3 regions of the Bradyrhizobium sp. CCBAU 45394 genome follow, and region 3 is predicted to be linked to each of the others. Evidence: riboswitches for the same ligand, from Rfam matches in the RefSeq annotation. Region 3 holds a riboswitch; each other region holds the start of a gene.
The links. Region 3 has a riboswitch for S-adenosylmethionine ahead of WN73_RS36120 (O-succinylhomoserine sulfhydrylase). Riboswitches for the same ligand answer to the same signal wherever they lie in the genome.
Positions count from the first base shown of each region.

Region 1: another riboswitch for S-adenosylmethionine. It lies ahead of metX (homoserine O-acetyltransferase MetX); the one in region 3 lies ahead of WN73_RS36120 (O-succinylhomoserine sulfhydrylase).
Region 2: another riboswitch for S-adenosylmethionine. It lies ahead of WN73_RS03505 (metallophosphoesterase family protein); the one in region 3 lies ahead of WN73_RS36120 (O-succinylhomoserine sulfhydrylase).

Region 1 covers NZ_LBIX01000012.1:104,953-109,272, forward strand. The annotation lists gene WN73_RS07665 (pyridoxal phosphate-dependent aminotransferase) at 1-95, opposite strand, end outside; gene WN73_RS07670 (chorismate mutase) at 128-976, opposite strand; SAM riboswitch at 1,180-1,259, shown strand; gene metX (homoserine O-acetyltransferase MetX) at 1,351-2,553, shown strand; gene metW (methionine biosynthesis protein MetW) at 2,555-3,217, shown strand; gene WN73_RS07685 (alpha/beta fold hydrolase) at 3,314-4,177, opposite strand.
Region 2 covers NZ_LBIX01000004.1:585,043-589,362, reverse strand. The annotation lists gene WN73_RS03510 (carboxylesterase/lipase family protein) at 1-1,260, shown strand, start outside; SAM riboswitch at 1,284-1,362, shown strand; gene WN73_RS03505 (metallophosphoesterase family protein) at 1,410-2,156, shown strand; gene WN73_RS03500 (hypothetical protein) at 2,237-2,395, shown strand; gene WN73_RS03495 (aspartate/glutamate racemase family protein) at 2,441-3,169, opposite strand; gene WN73_RS03490 (transporter substrate-binding domain-containing protein) at 3,385-4,221, opposite strand.
Region 3 covers NZ_LBIX01000175.1:173,898-178,217, forward strand. The annotation lists gene WN73_RS36110 (hypothetical protein) at 1-491, opposite strand, end outside; gene WN73_RS36115 (2'-deoxycytidine 5'-triphosphate deaminase) at 684-1,820, opposite strand; SAM riboswitch at 1,901-1,980, shown strand; gene WN73_RS36120 (O-succinylhomoserine sulfhydrylase) at 2,055-3,242, shown strand; gene WN73_RS36125 (SGNH/GDSL hydrolase family protein) at 3,369-4,320, opposite strand, start outside.

The DNA.
Region 1 (4,320 bases), on a different contig from region 3:
TTGAACACCTTGCGGCCCGGCTCCGGCACCGGGCTCTTGCCGGGCGTGTAGGGCGCAATATCGAGAATGCCGGGGTTCGGCACGGGGCGGGACATCTTCAACTCCGGAATGGCAGGCGGCTCGTAACTTACGATTTCGACCCGGTCGGGGGCACCGTATAGCGCGTCGCGTGGCTGCCGACGAGGGCCGTGGAGCGCACCGAGGCCCCCGCCTCGATCAGGGCAGCCTTGATCTTGTCGATGCTGCTCGCGCTCGTGACCGAGACCAGCAGCGCGGCGCCATCGAAGGCGGTATCGGGCACCGCCACGATGTCGGCGAGCGGCGACAGCGCCCGCGCGATCTCGGCATTCCACCCCGAGACGCGCACGCTGAAAGTCTCCACCTCCGTCACCAGGGCACTGTCGGCGACGCGCGAGATCGCGAACACGGGCAGCGCGGCCGGATGGTCGGCACGCTCGACGAAGGGCAGCCGCGCGATGATCTTCGGTGCGCCTTCTGCTTCCAGCTCCAGCCACCACGGGGTGCGGCTGGAAGTCGCCGAGACCAGCGCCAGATCGCCCTTGGATTTCGCGACCGCCTCGACCGCGGCCTGCGCGCTGAAATGCGCGACGTAAGGCACGGTGAAGCCGAAATGGAATCGCACGGAATCGCGCATCGCGGGCTCGCTCACCGAGATGTCGGCATGCACCGCGAACGGCGCCTGCACGTAAGTGAACGTCGCGATGATGACGCGCCAGATGCTCTCGACCGTGTCGAGCGGCAGGATGCCGCGATGGCGCTCCACGATCCGCCGCATCATGTCGGCCTCGCGCGCAGGCCGGAACGCCGAGCCCACCTCCTGGGTCTGCTTCACCTGGATCAGGCGGTCGATGATGTCGCCGCGCTGCATCAGGAGGCGATGCATGCCCTCGTCGATCGCGTCGATCTCCTTGCGCAATTCCTGCAACGATGGTGGCGCGGGCGGACGTTGGGACATATCTGGCAAGTGCTGTTGAGAGGCGTTCCAATGCGGGTCCATCAGGTCGGACCCGCCGCGGTCGATGTCTTGATTAGGCAGTCGGAGCGGCGAAAGCAAAGAGAAATGCAAAGGGAAATCGGGCCTTTTCGGCTGACGCGACGGGGACGAATTTGGTCAATCAGGACCGTATCTTGACGAAAACCGTCCAAGCCGTTAAGTTTTGCCTGTTCCGTGGTCATTTGAGCCGGCCGGCTTGCAGCCACGTTAAAAAACTCGCTAAACAGGCCGGGGACGCTTCCGATCCCGGCCGAACCTATCGTTCAGGCCGGGTTTTTTATGGCCTGATGCAAGTAGCGGTCTGAAGTCCGATCGCAAACGAGGTCGATGGTCAGATGGTTGGCGTCACGTCGATATCCAATCCCGCGATCAGTGCCGATGAGCGGTCGCATGAGGTGGATCATCCGAGCTCGCTCGTCGCGCATTTCGGCGCTGATCAGCCGTTGCCGCTCGACTGCGGCATAGATCTCACCCCGTTCCAGATCGCCTACCAGACCTATGGAGAGCTCAACGCCGATCGCTCCAACGCGATCCTGATCTGCCATGCGCTGACCGGCGACCAGCATGTCGCCAATGTGCACCCCGTCACCGGCAAGCCCGGCTGGTGGGAAACCCTCGTCGGTGCGGGCCGTCCGCTCGATCCGAGCCAATACTTCATCATCTGCGCCAATGTGATCGGTGGCTGCATGGGCTCGACCGGGCCGGCCTCGATCAATCCCGCGACCGGCAAAGTGTGGGGCCTGGATTTCCCGGTCATCACCATCCCTGACATGGTTCGCGCGCAGGCGATGCTGATCGACCGGCTCGGCATCGACACGCTGTTCGCGGTGGTCGGCGGCTCGATGGGCGGCATGCAGGTGCTGCAATGGACGGCGGCCTACCCCGAGCGCGTGTATTCCGCGCTGGCAATTGCCTGCTCGACGCGGCACTCGGCGCAGAACATCGCCTTTCACGAGCTCGGTCGCCAGGCTGTGATGGCCGATCCCGACTGGCACAATGGCGGCTACGCCGATCGCGGCATCCATCCGCATCGCGGCCTTGCGGTCGCACGGATGGCGGCGCACATCACCTATCTCTCCGACGCGGCGCTGCATCGCAAGTTCGGCCGGCGCATGCAGGACCGCGACCTGCCGACCTTCTCGTTCGACGCCGACTTCCAGGTCGAGTCCTATCTGCGCTACCAGGGCTCGTCCTTTGTCGAGCGCTTCGACGCCAACTCCTATCTCTATCTGACGCGCGCGATGGACTATTTCGACATCGCCGGCGACCATGGCGGCGTGCTGGCGAAGGCGTTCGCGGGCATCAAGACGCGCTTCTGCGTGGTCTCCTTCACCAGCGACTGGCTGTTCCCGACCTCGGAATCGCGCGCGTTGGTGCATGCGCTGAATGCGTCGAGCGCGCGGGTATCGTTCGCCGAGATCGAGACCGATCGCGGCCATGACGCCTTCCTGCTCGACGTGCCCGAATTCTTCGACATCGCCCGCGCCTTCCTGGAATCGGCCGGCAAGGCGCGCGGACTCAACGGCAGGGGTGGCTAGGATGTCAGTGCAGGAAGTGCTGCCGCTGGGCGGCCTTAGCGCGGGACAGTCCGGTCATTTTCGCGCCGACCATCTGCTCGTCGCCGAGATGGTCAAGCCGGGCTCCAAGGTGCTCGATGTCGGCTGCGGCGACGGTGATCTGCTCCAGCTTCTGGAGACCCGCGGCATCGACGGCCGCGGCATCGAATTGTCGCGCGAGGGCGTCAACCGCTGCGTCGCCAAGGGCCTCGCGGTGGTGCAGGGCGACGCCGATACCGACCTCGTGAACTATCCCGATGATGCCTTCGACTACGTGATCCTGTCGCAGACGCTCCAGGCGACGCGGCAGCCGCGTGTAGTGCTGGAAAATCTCCTGCGCATCGGCCGCCGCGCCATCGTCTCGTTCCCGAACTTCGGCTTCTGGAAGATGCGGCTCCAGCTCCTGATCGGCGGCCACATGCCGCGCACCGAGAACCTGCCGGCGACCTGGTACGACACCGCCAACATCCACTTCTGCACCATCAAGGATTTCGTCGAGCTCTGCGACGAGATCAACGTCAAGATGGAACGCTCGGTGGCGCTCGATCTCTATGGCCGCCCGGTGCCGCTGAACCTGCCCTGGTGGGTGTGGAATATGTTCGGCGAGCAGGGCGTGTTTCTGCTCACGCGCGGGCAGGGGAAGTGACGCCGTAGGCGTCATTCCGGGGCGGCACGAAGTGCCGAACCCGGAATCTCGAGATTCCGGGTTCGCTCTTCGAGCGCCCCGGAATGACTGGGTAAACTAATGCGCCGCCACCGACCTCGGATCGCGCGCCGGCCAGCGACCTGCTTCCACCAGCGTGACGAACCGCTCCACGGTCTCGTTGAACAGCGCGGGCTCCTCGAGGTTGAGCACGTGCCCCGACTTCGGAAACATCGCGAGGCCCGCGGCCGGAAGATGCTTCTTCAGGAACAGGCTCGGCCCGACGCAAGGGTCATCCTCGTCGCCACAGATGATCAGCGCCGGCGTCGCGACGCCCCTGATCGCGTCCGTCGTGGTGTAGATCGAGGGACGGCCGCCCTGGAAGCCGCGCATCGTGCGCGCCGATCCCCTGGCATCGTGCCGCGCCAGCGCGGCGTAGAAATCGGCGTGGCCGCGTGGGTCCTTGACCAGGAAGGGAATCCGGCTCGGCGCCTCGCGCGTGACTTTTGCCACCTCCGTGGAGCCGAGCGTCTCGAATTGCTCGGCATTGGCGCGGCATTGCCTGCGCCAGGCGTCGAGATTCTCGATCTCCGAACCGGAGCCGACGCCGGCGAGCGTCATCGACAGCGCCCGCTGCGGCGCGTTCAGTCCGATCTGGAGCGACGAATAGGCGCCCATCGAGAGCCCGACGAGATGCGCGCGGTCGATCCTGAGATGATCGAGCACCGCGAGCGCGTCGGTGTAGAAATGCGTGTAGGTGTAGACCTCGCCCTCAGGCACGTCCGACGGCGTGTAGCCGCGCGCCGAATAGGTGATGCAGCGGTGGCCGCGCGAGAAGTAGCGCATCTGCGGCTCCCAATTGGTGTAGTCGGCCGCGAACTCGTGCAGGAAGATGATCGGCGTTCCCTGGCCCGCTTCCTCGAAATAGATGCGGACGTCGTCCCTGGTCGTGGCGTGGGGCATTAACCGTTTCCCTCTCTTCTAGCCGCAGATGGAGGATCGCAGTTAATGCTGTTGTCCGCAATGCGGCAGCGTCAGGCCGGCACCGACACAAAATCAACCCAGCTATTCACCGGCACGGTGTCTTTTTCTCGCCACATGGGGCG
Region 2 (4,320 bases), on a different contig from region 3:
CGGCCGCTGCCGGTGCTGGTCTTCATCCATGGCGGCGCCTTCGTCACCGGCGGCGGCGCCGACTATGACGGCGCATTCCTCGCCGCGCACGGTCCGGCGGTGATCGTCACCATCAACTACCGGCTCGGCCCGCTCGGATTCCTGCAATTGCATCGCCTTGGGCTCGGCGAGGCCAACAACCTCGCGATCTCGGATTCGCTCGCCGCCCTCGACTGGGTGCGCGCCAATATCGCGGATTTCGGCGGCGATCCTGACGCGATCACGCTGTCCGGCCAGTCGGCCGGCGCCTCGATGGTGATCGCGCTCGCAACCCTGCCGCAGGCCAGAGGCAAGTTCATTCGCGCCCTCGCGCTCAGCGCGCCCGGGCGGAACATCATGAGCGCCGATCATGCCGACGACGTTGCACGCCGCGTGCTTGCCGAGCTCGAATTAGCGTACGACCCAACCGCGATTGCCTCTTTGCCACTGCCAAAGCTCTTCGCGGCGGTGGAGCGCGTCAGTCGCGGGCTTGCGGACGAGACCGAACAAGGCACCGTGTTCGGCCCGGTGCTCGACGGAATCGTGATTCCGCGCGAGCCGCGGGACGTCTTCGCCGAAGGAACCTTGCGCGACATTCCGCTCTGGCTCGGCTCCTGCCGCGACGAGATGGTGATGTTCCTGAAGAGCACGCCGCCGGCCGCGATGATCCGCACCACCGAACGACAAGTGCGCGCCGCAGTCGGCGATGCCGGCTGGCAACGTCTGCTGGCGTATTACCGCGCCACAGCGCGCGTCGACGAGGATCCGTACGAGGCGCTGCTGTCCGACGCGTTCTGGCATCGCCCCATGGCAGATCTTGCGCGGCTTCATGCCGCGGCTGGCGGCGCGGTGTGGCTGAGCCGGTTCGACCATCGCCCGGCGCTGGAGCCGTTCCTGTCGCAGGGGCCGACCCACGGTGCCGACAATGCCTGCCTCTGGGCGCACCCGCCGGATTTCATCGACCGCCCGATCCTGAAGCGCAAGGGCGGGCCGATGACGCCCGAGGATATCGAGGTCGCCGCGCGGTTTCAGGCAAGCGTGCTGCGCTTCGTCACATCCGGCGCGCCCGACATCGCGGAAGCCTGGCCGCGGTTCGAGCCGGCCAAGGAGCCGCTCGCAATCTTCGGCCAGCCGTTCCACATTGTGCCTCTCAATGAAGGCGTGCGCTCCCGCCTGTGGGCGGAGCTGTCGGCCCAACGCGGCGCGCCGCAGGCTCCGGCCGCGCGAGCGAAGATCGGTTGATCGCAGCACCTTGGTCATGTAAGCGTTCGTCCAGCGCCGATTTGATCCTCAGCTTGCGGGCGCTTCTAAAAATGCAGCTAAAGAGACCCGCTATCCCTGCATCGTCCCGCATTGGGTGAATCGTCGGCCATCTCGAATGGAGAGGCCAAGTGAAATTTGCTGCCATCGCGGATGTGCACGGAAATCGTCCGGCGCTCGAAGCCGTCCTTGCGGACATTGCTGCGCTCGGCATCAACGAGGTCGTGAACCTGGGCGACCATGTTAGCGGTCCGCTCGAAGCGGCCCGAACGGCTGACCTGCTGATGGAGCGAGGCTTTCCGTCCATCAAGGGCGATCAGGACCGCATTCTCGTGGAGCTGTGGCAGGCCGGCACATCGGCGCGCAGCGATTTCCGAGAGCTCGAACGCAAGCATTTCGAGTGGATGGCAAGCATGCCGTCCACGCTCATGTATAGGGGGCGGGCGTTCCTGTGCCATGGATCGCCAGGGAATGATGCTGCGTTCTGGCTCGACCACATCGCGGGCGACGGCTGCCCGCGTCCGAGCCGGATTGATTCTATTGAGGCCGGCGCCGAGGGGATCGACGCCGAGATCATCCTGTGCGCACACACGCACATTCCGCGCGTGGTGCGTCTGAAGGATGGCCGGCTGGTCGTCAATCCCGGCAGCGTTGGATTGCCCGGTTACGACGGGAAGATGCCCGTTCCCTACGTGGTCGAGGTCGGCACCCCTCATGCGTGTTACGCAATTCTGGAGCATGCCAACAGAGGCTGGTCCGCGACGCTCCGCTACGTGGCCTACGACACCACGGCCATGGCAGCATTGGCGCGGGCCAGGGGAATGCTCACCTGGGCGAGCGCGATTGCAACGGGCTGGGTGCAGCGGGATCACCTGTAATCTGCTTCACACGCGAATGCGCCGAGTAACGCTAGATGAAGTGAGGCCTCGCTTCCGCGCGGCCCGCTTCGGAGCTGGCGATGATTGCTGCACTGGCAAGAGCAATATCCCGCGCGACGGGAACCAATGTCGATGTCGAGACTCTGAAAGTCGTCGTCATCTTCTCGGGAGCGGGCCTGCTGCTCTCACTCGTTGCTGCAATGATCTACGGACAGGCTGTCAACGCCGCCTTATTTTAGGCTCGTGCGCGTTCATCGCGCGCCTCGCCGCCTGTCCCGGCTGGTTCAGCGCAGGAACGGCACAGGATGGGCCGCGCGATGGAAGAAGTTGATCAGGGTGTTGATGTCGAACACCGGCAGACCCGACACCTCGGCGACGTCCCGCGAGAATGGGCACATGTTGGTGCACTCGAACAGGATCGCGCCGGGATTTTTGCAGGACGCCATGAAGGCTTCCGTCATCTCGATCATCTCGGCGCGCAGCACGTCAGTGTCCAGCTCTTCGCGGCCGAGAATGTAGGTTGCGGGAAACTGCGCATCGGGCTTCATGCCCTGGATTTGAACGAGAATGTCGTCCGGCGACCAGCCGACGCCGCGGAAGTGCCCTTCGTTCATGTGGTGGCCGCGTTCGGTGAAGATGCCGATGACCTTGCCGGGCGGCAGCATGGCGTGGATCAGCGGCGCCTGGATCAGGCTCGAGGTGAAGACCGGGATGTTCACGGCAGCCGCGAGCTGCTTCTGGAACGGCGCGAGGAAGCCGCAACTCGTCGTTATCGCTTTGACGCCGTCGGCTTCCAATTCGCGGGCCGCGGCGATGAACGGCTCGAGCAGGGTCGGATCGGGCTGGTCGCCCATGATCCTTGTGGCGTGCGCGCCGCGCACGATCTTGTAGCGCACCGGGAAGTCGTAGGAGAGCGCGTTGCCGATGTCGCCGCGCGGGCGCGGGAAGCGGGTATCGAGCATCAGAATGCCGATCGTCTCGCCGTAATTCGTGAAGCCGCCGCGGAGTTTCATGGTTCGTCCCACCGATTCGGGATGGTCGTGGCCGGCAGTCTAATGCGTTTCGTGAAACCGGCTGAGGAGGGACTTCCGCCGTTCGCTGCGCGGCTGGCGGATCATCTCCTCTGGCGTACCGATCCCGGCCATGACGCCATCATTCATGAAGCCGACGCGGGCTCCGGTACGGCTTGAGCACCGCGAATCCCCAGACATACATCGCGGATTGGCGCTCAGAACTGCACTTCGCCGGGAATGTCGTCCGCGCCGAGACCTACGGCTTCAAAACCCTTCAACATCCATTCGCGGGTCTGGCCCAGCGAGCGGTTGTAGTCGGCCCAGGCGCTGAGGAAGTCCTTGTAGCGCCGGTCGCTTTCGGCGCGGATGCCCATGTTGGTCGGCAGCGTGAGCAGCGGACGTGGCACCGCGAGCTCACCGAGCGTCGGGTTCTTCTTCAAGGTCGCGACCGAAAGCACCGCCAGCGAAATGTTGCAGTCCGCGCGTCCGGTTGCGACGGCGAGGATCGCCTCGTTGCGCTCCTTGAAGCCGAGGATCGTCGCCTTCGGGCAATAGCGGCGCGCGATCGTCTCGTGGGTCGAGCCGATGTCGACGGCGATCTTGACCTCGGGCTTGTTCAGCTCGGCCCAGGTTTGCGGCTTGGCAAAACCCTTCTTGGTGATGACGGTGAAGGAGTGCACCAGGATGGGCGTGGAAAAGTCGATGACCAGCGAGCGCTCCGGTGTCGGGTTCACGGCGAAGGCAAGGTCGATCTTCTCGGCCTGGAGATCCAGGATCTGGTTGCCCCAGGTCGATTCCAGCGTCTCGACCTTGGCACCGAGCTTGCCGGCGATGTCGTTCGCCATGTCGATGCAGGCGCCCGACCATTGATTGGTGGTGAGGTCCTTGTGGAAGTAAGGATCCTGGCCGGCGATGACGGCGATCCGCAGCACGCCGCTCTTCTTGATCCGTTCGAGCGTCGAGCCCGGCGCGGTGTCGGCCTTGGCCGAACCGGTTGCGGCGATCGCGGCTCCGGCGAGGGCGACAGTGGTGAGTGCATCCCTGCGATTCATGGCAGTCTCCTGGGCAGTCGCTTCTGGACATTCGAACCCGGCGTCTGGACTATTTCTGTATTCAGATTAAAATGCAATACGGTATTTTAAACTGGACAG
Region 3 (4,320 bases):
TAGCCTTCGAGCCCGTCCTGGCCGTCGACGCTCTGCTTGGTGCAGACGAAGCCGAGGCGAAGATCTCCGAGCGCAACCCCGTTATTGGCGTGCCAGCCGCGCAGCATCGCGCGTGAGACTTCGCCCGGCACGCCGCAGATCGCGGTGCCCTTCCAGATCCAGCGCGGCGGCGGATAGCGGATCCAGGCCTTGACGTCGCTCTCATACATGTATTCGACATGCACGCCGCCGATCCAGTTGGAGAGGTAGTGATATTGCGCAGCCGCGACCGCCGGCGGCAGATGGCTGAGCCCGAGCTTTTCCAGCCCCGGCAGGAAGCGCTCCTGCTGCTGACGGCGGAACACGCGGAAGACGAACTCCGCGGCATCCGCGGTGCCGCGCCGCGTGACGACGGTGAGGATAAGGCCGGTGAAATAGGCGTGATAGAGATCGGCGACCGCGCGCCAGCGCTTCCATTGGGCTTCCTGCGCGGAGTCAGCTGCGGCGGTCATGTTCGCTCCCGGCTTGTTGTTTTACGGGAGTGTGTCATCGCGGCTGGGGCGGCGCAACCAGCCACAGACTCGGTGTCATCGCCCGGCGAAGACCGGGCGATCCAGTATTCCAGAGACAGTTATGATTGAATCGAGACGCCGCGGCGTACTGGATGCCCCGGTCGAGCCGGGGCATGACAGTTGGAGATGTCGCTACACCCGAAAATGTTTCGAGAGCTTCAAGCCCTGCGCCTGGTAGTTCGAGCCGATGCGCTGGCCGTACATCGCGTCGGGGCGGGCGAGCATCTTCTCGTAGACGAGGCGGCCGACGATCTGGCCGTGCTCGAGGATGAACGGCACCTCGCGCGAGCGCACCTCCAGCACGGCGCGCGATCCCAACCCGCCGGCACCGGCATAGCCGAAGCCGGGATCGAAGAAGCCGGCATAGTGCACGCGGAATTCGCCGACCAGCGGATCAAACGGCACCATCTCGGCTGCAAAGTCGGGTGGCACCTGCACGGCCTCTTTCGAGGCGAGGATGTAGAACTCGCCGGGATCGAGGATCAGGCTGCCGTCGGGCCGGGCCGAGATCGGCTCCCAGAAGTCCTCGACGGAATAGCCGGAGCGGCGATCGACATCGACGACGCCGGTGTGGCGCTTGGCACGGTAGCCGACGAAGCCGCTCGCCTTCTCGCCGGAGAGATCGACGGAGACGGCGACGCCGCCGGCCAGATCGGCATCGTCGATGTCGACAAGGCGCTCGGACGCATGCAGCGCATCGAGCTCGTCGGCATTGAGGATGGCGTCACCGGTGCGGAAGCGCACCTGCGACAGGCGCGAGCCCTCGCGCACCAGCACCGGAAATGTCTTCGGGCTGATCTCGGCATAGAGCGGGCCGTGATAGCCGGCGCCGATCATGTCGAAGCGGCGGGTGCCGTCGGCGATCACGCGGGTGAAGACGTCGAGCCGGCCGGTGGAGCTCTTGGGGTTCGCAGCCGCGACGATCTCCGGCGGCAGCGCCAGGCTCTCGAGCAGCGGCACGATGTAGACGCAGTTGGTTTCCAGCACCGCGCCGTCGGCAAGGCTGAACTCGTGCAGCTTCAATTCGTCGATGCGCTCGGCCACCGTGGCGCCGGGACCAGGCAGGAAGCTGGCGCGGACGCGATAGGCGATGTCTCCGAGGCGGAGGTCGAGGCTCGCCGGCTGGATCTGGCTTTCGACGAAATCGTATGCGGGCAGGATGAGGCCCGCCTCCGCCATCGCCGCGATCATGCGGTCGGGCAGGATACCATTGGCGTCGGCGGCGATCGTGAAGCTCAACCGGGGGTCCTCGTCAGGGGTCAAACGCATCCGGACGTGCGGGAAATACTAGCCTTTTACGGCTATCCGATGGACGCCTTGACGGAAAGGCCATTGCGGAATATGAGCATCACTTATCCCGTGGTGATTTGAGCCGGCCGGCTTGCAGCCACGTTAAATAAGTCGCTAAACAGGCCGGGGACCTCTGTGATCCCGGCCCGTGGATATATCCAGGCCGGTTTTTTTGTGACCGTTTTCGACGAGACGGTCATGTCGGAGGTACCTATGTCGAAGTCGCCTGCCACTTACCGTCCCGAAACCCGCCTGGTCCATTCCGGCACCCTGCGCTCGCAATTCGGCGAGACGTCGGAGGCGCTGTTCCTGACCCAGGGCTACGTCTACAACAGCGCCGAGGAGTGCGAGGCGCGGTTCAAGGGCGAGGATCCCGGCTTCATCTATTCGCGTTATTCGAACCCGACCATCTCGATGTTCGAGCGCCGCATGATCGAGCTAGAAGGCGCCGAAGCGGCGCGTTCGGCGGCGACCGGCATGGCCGCGGTGACGACCGCGATCCTGGCGCCGCTGAAGACCGGCGACCACGTGGTCGCCTCCCGCGCGCTGTTCGGCTCGTGCCTCTACGTCATTCAGGATCTGTTGCCGCGCTACGGCATCGAAACCACGCTGGTCGACGGCCTCGATCTCGACCAGTGGCAGCGGGCCTTGCGGCCGAACACCAAGACGTTCTTCCTGGAGAGCCCGACCAACCCGACGCTCGACGTGCTCGACATCCCCGGCATCGCCGAGATCGCGCACAAGGGCGGCGCGCGGCTCGTCGTCGACAACGTGTTTGCGACGCCGATCTGGCAGAGCCCGCTCGCGCTAGGGGCCGACGTCGTGGTCTATTCCGCGACCAAGCACATCGACGGCCAGGGCCGCTGCCTCGGCGGCATCATCCTGTCGTCGGAAGCCTTCGTCGCCGAGCACCTCCACAATTTCATGCGCCAGACCGGGCCGTCGATCTCGCCGTTCAACGCCTGGGTCTTGCTCAAGGGCCTGGAGACGCTGGCCGTGCGCGTGCGCGCGCAGACCGACACCGCGGCACGCGTTGCGGAAGTGCTGGCCGGCCATCCGAAGATCTCGCGATTGATCTATCCCGGCCGCGCCGATCATCCGCAGGCAGCGCTCGTGAAGAAGCAGATGCGCGGCGGCTCGACGCTGGTCGGCTTCGAGGTCAAGGGCGGCAAGGCGGCCGCGTTCCGCGTGCTCAACGAGCTCAAGCTTGCGAAGATCTCGAACAATCTCGGCGACGCCAAGAGCCTCGTCACCCATCCGGCGACCACGACGCATCAGCGCCTGAAGCCGGAAGACCGCGCCGCGCTCGGCATCAGCGAGGGCTTCATCCGCTTCTCCGCGGGGCTGGAGCATGCGGACGATCTGATCGAGGATCTGACGGCGGCGCTGGAGAGGGCGTGAGGCGATCGAGCTCCGTAGGGTGGGCAAAGCGAAGCGTGCCCACCATTCACCACCGAGCTGGCGATAGATGGTGGGCACGGCGCGCGAAGAGCGCGCCTTTGCCCACCCTACGGCTACGCAGCCGAACTACATCGGCCGGTACGCCCGCACGTCCCCGGGCACGTTGACCCCGAGCTTGATCTGGCCGACGGAGCGGATGATGTCGTCGCCGAGGAGCTGGGCGAAGCAGGCATAGCCCCAATCGTTCATATGCAGGCCGTCGGCGATCACGAAGCTCTCGACCGGGATCGATTGATTCTCGTGCCAGTCGCGCATCACCTCGAAGCGCGGGAAGATGCCGACGTGACGGAGCTCAGCGACCTTGCCGAGCAGCTTCACCATCTTGCCGGCACTCTCCTTGCGCTGGTTGACGGCCGGCGAATATTGCGGATCGACGAGCACGATATCGGCGCCGCCGGCGGCCTGGATGCGGGCGATGCCGTCCTCGACCATCTTGGCGGTGTCGCCGGGATCGAGATTGCGCAGCACGGCGTTGGTGCCGACCTGCCAGATCACCATGTCCGGATGCACGTCGATCACCTCCTTCTGGAGGCGCTTCATCATCTCGGGCGCGTCCTCGCCGCCGACGCCGGCATTGATGACGGTGATGTCCGCGGTCGGATATTGCCGGCGCAGCTGCGCCGCAAGACGGTTCGGATAGTTGAAATCGGGCGAGCTTGCGCCGTAGCCGGCGGTCGACGACGAGCCGAACGCGACGATCACGACAGGCTTGCCGGCGACGAGCTTGCCCGCGACATGCGGCAGCGAGCCCATCGCCTTCGCGCCGCCCTTCGGCGGCAGGCAGGGGACGCGGTTGAAGACGTCACCGGCGGATTTCGCGACCTGCTTCACCTTGTCGATGGCGCGCGCGGTGATGCCGCGCTGTTCGGGAGATGTCGCGGCGACGGTGGTCTGGGAGGGCGATGCCGGAGCGGGATTAGCGGCCTGCGCGGGCGCGGGCGTTGCCTGCGCGGCCTGCGCCTGCGCGCGCGACTGCGAAACAGGAGTCAGCAACAGCAGCGCCGCCGCCACGGGTGCT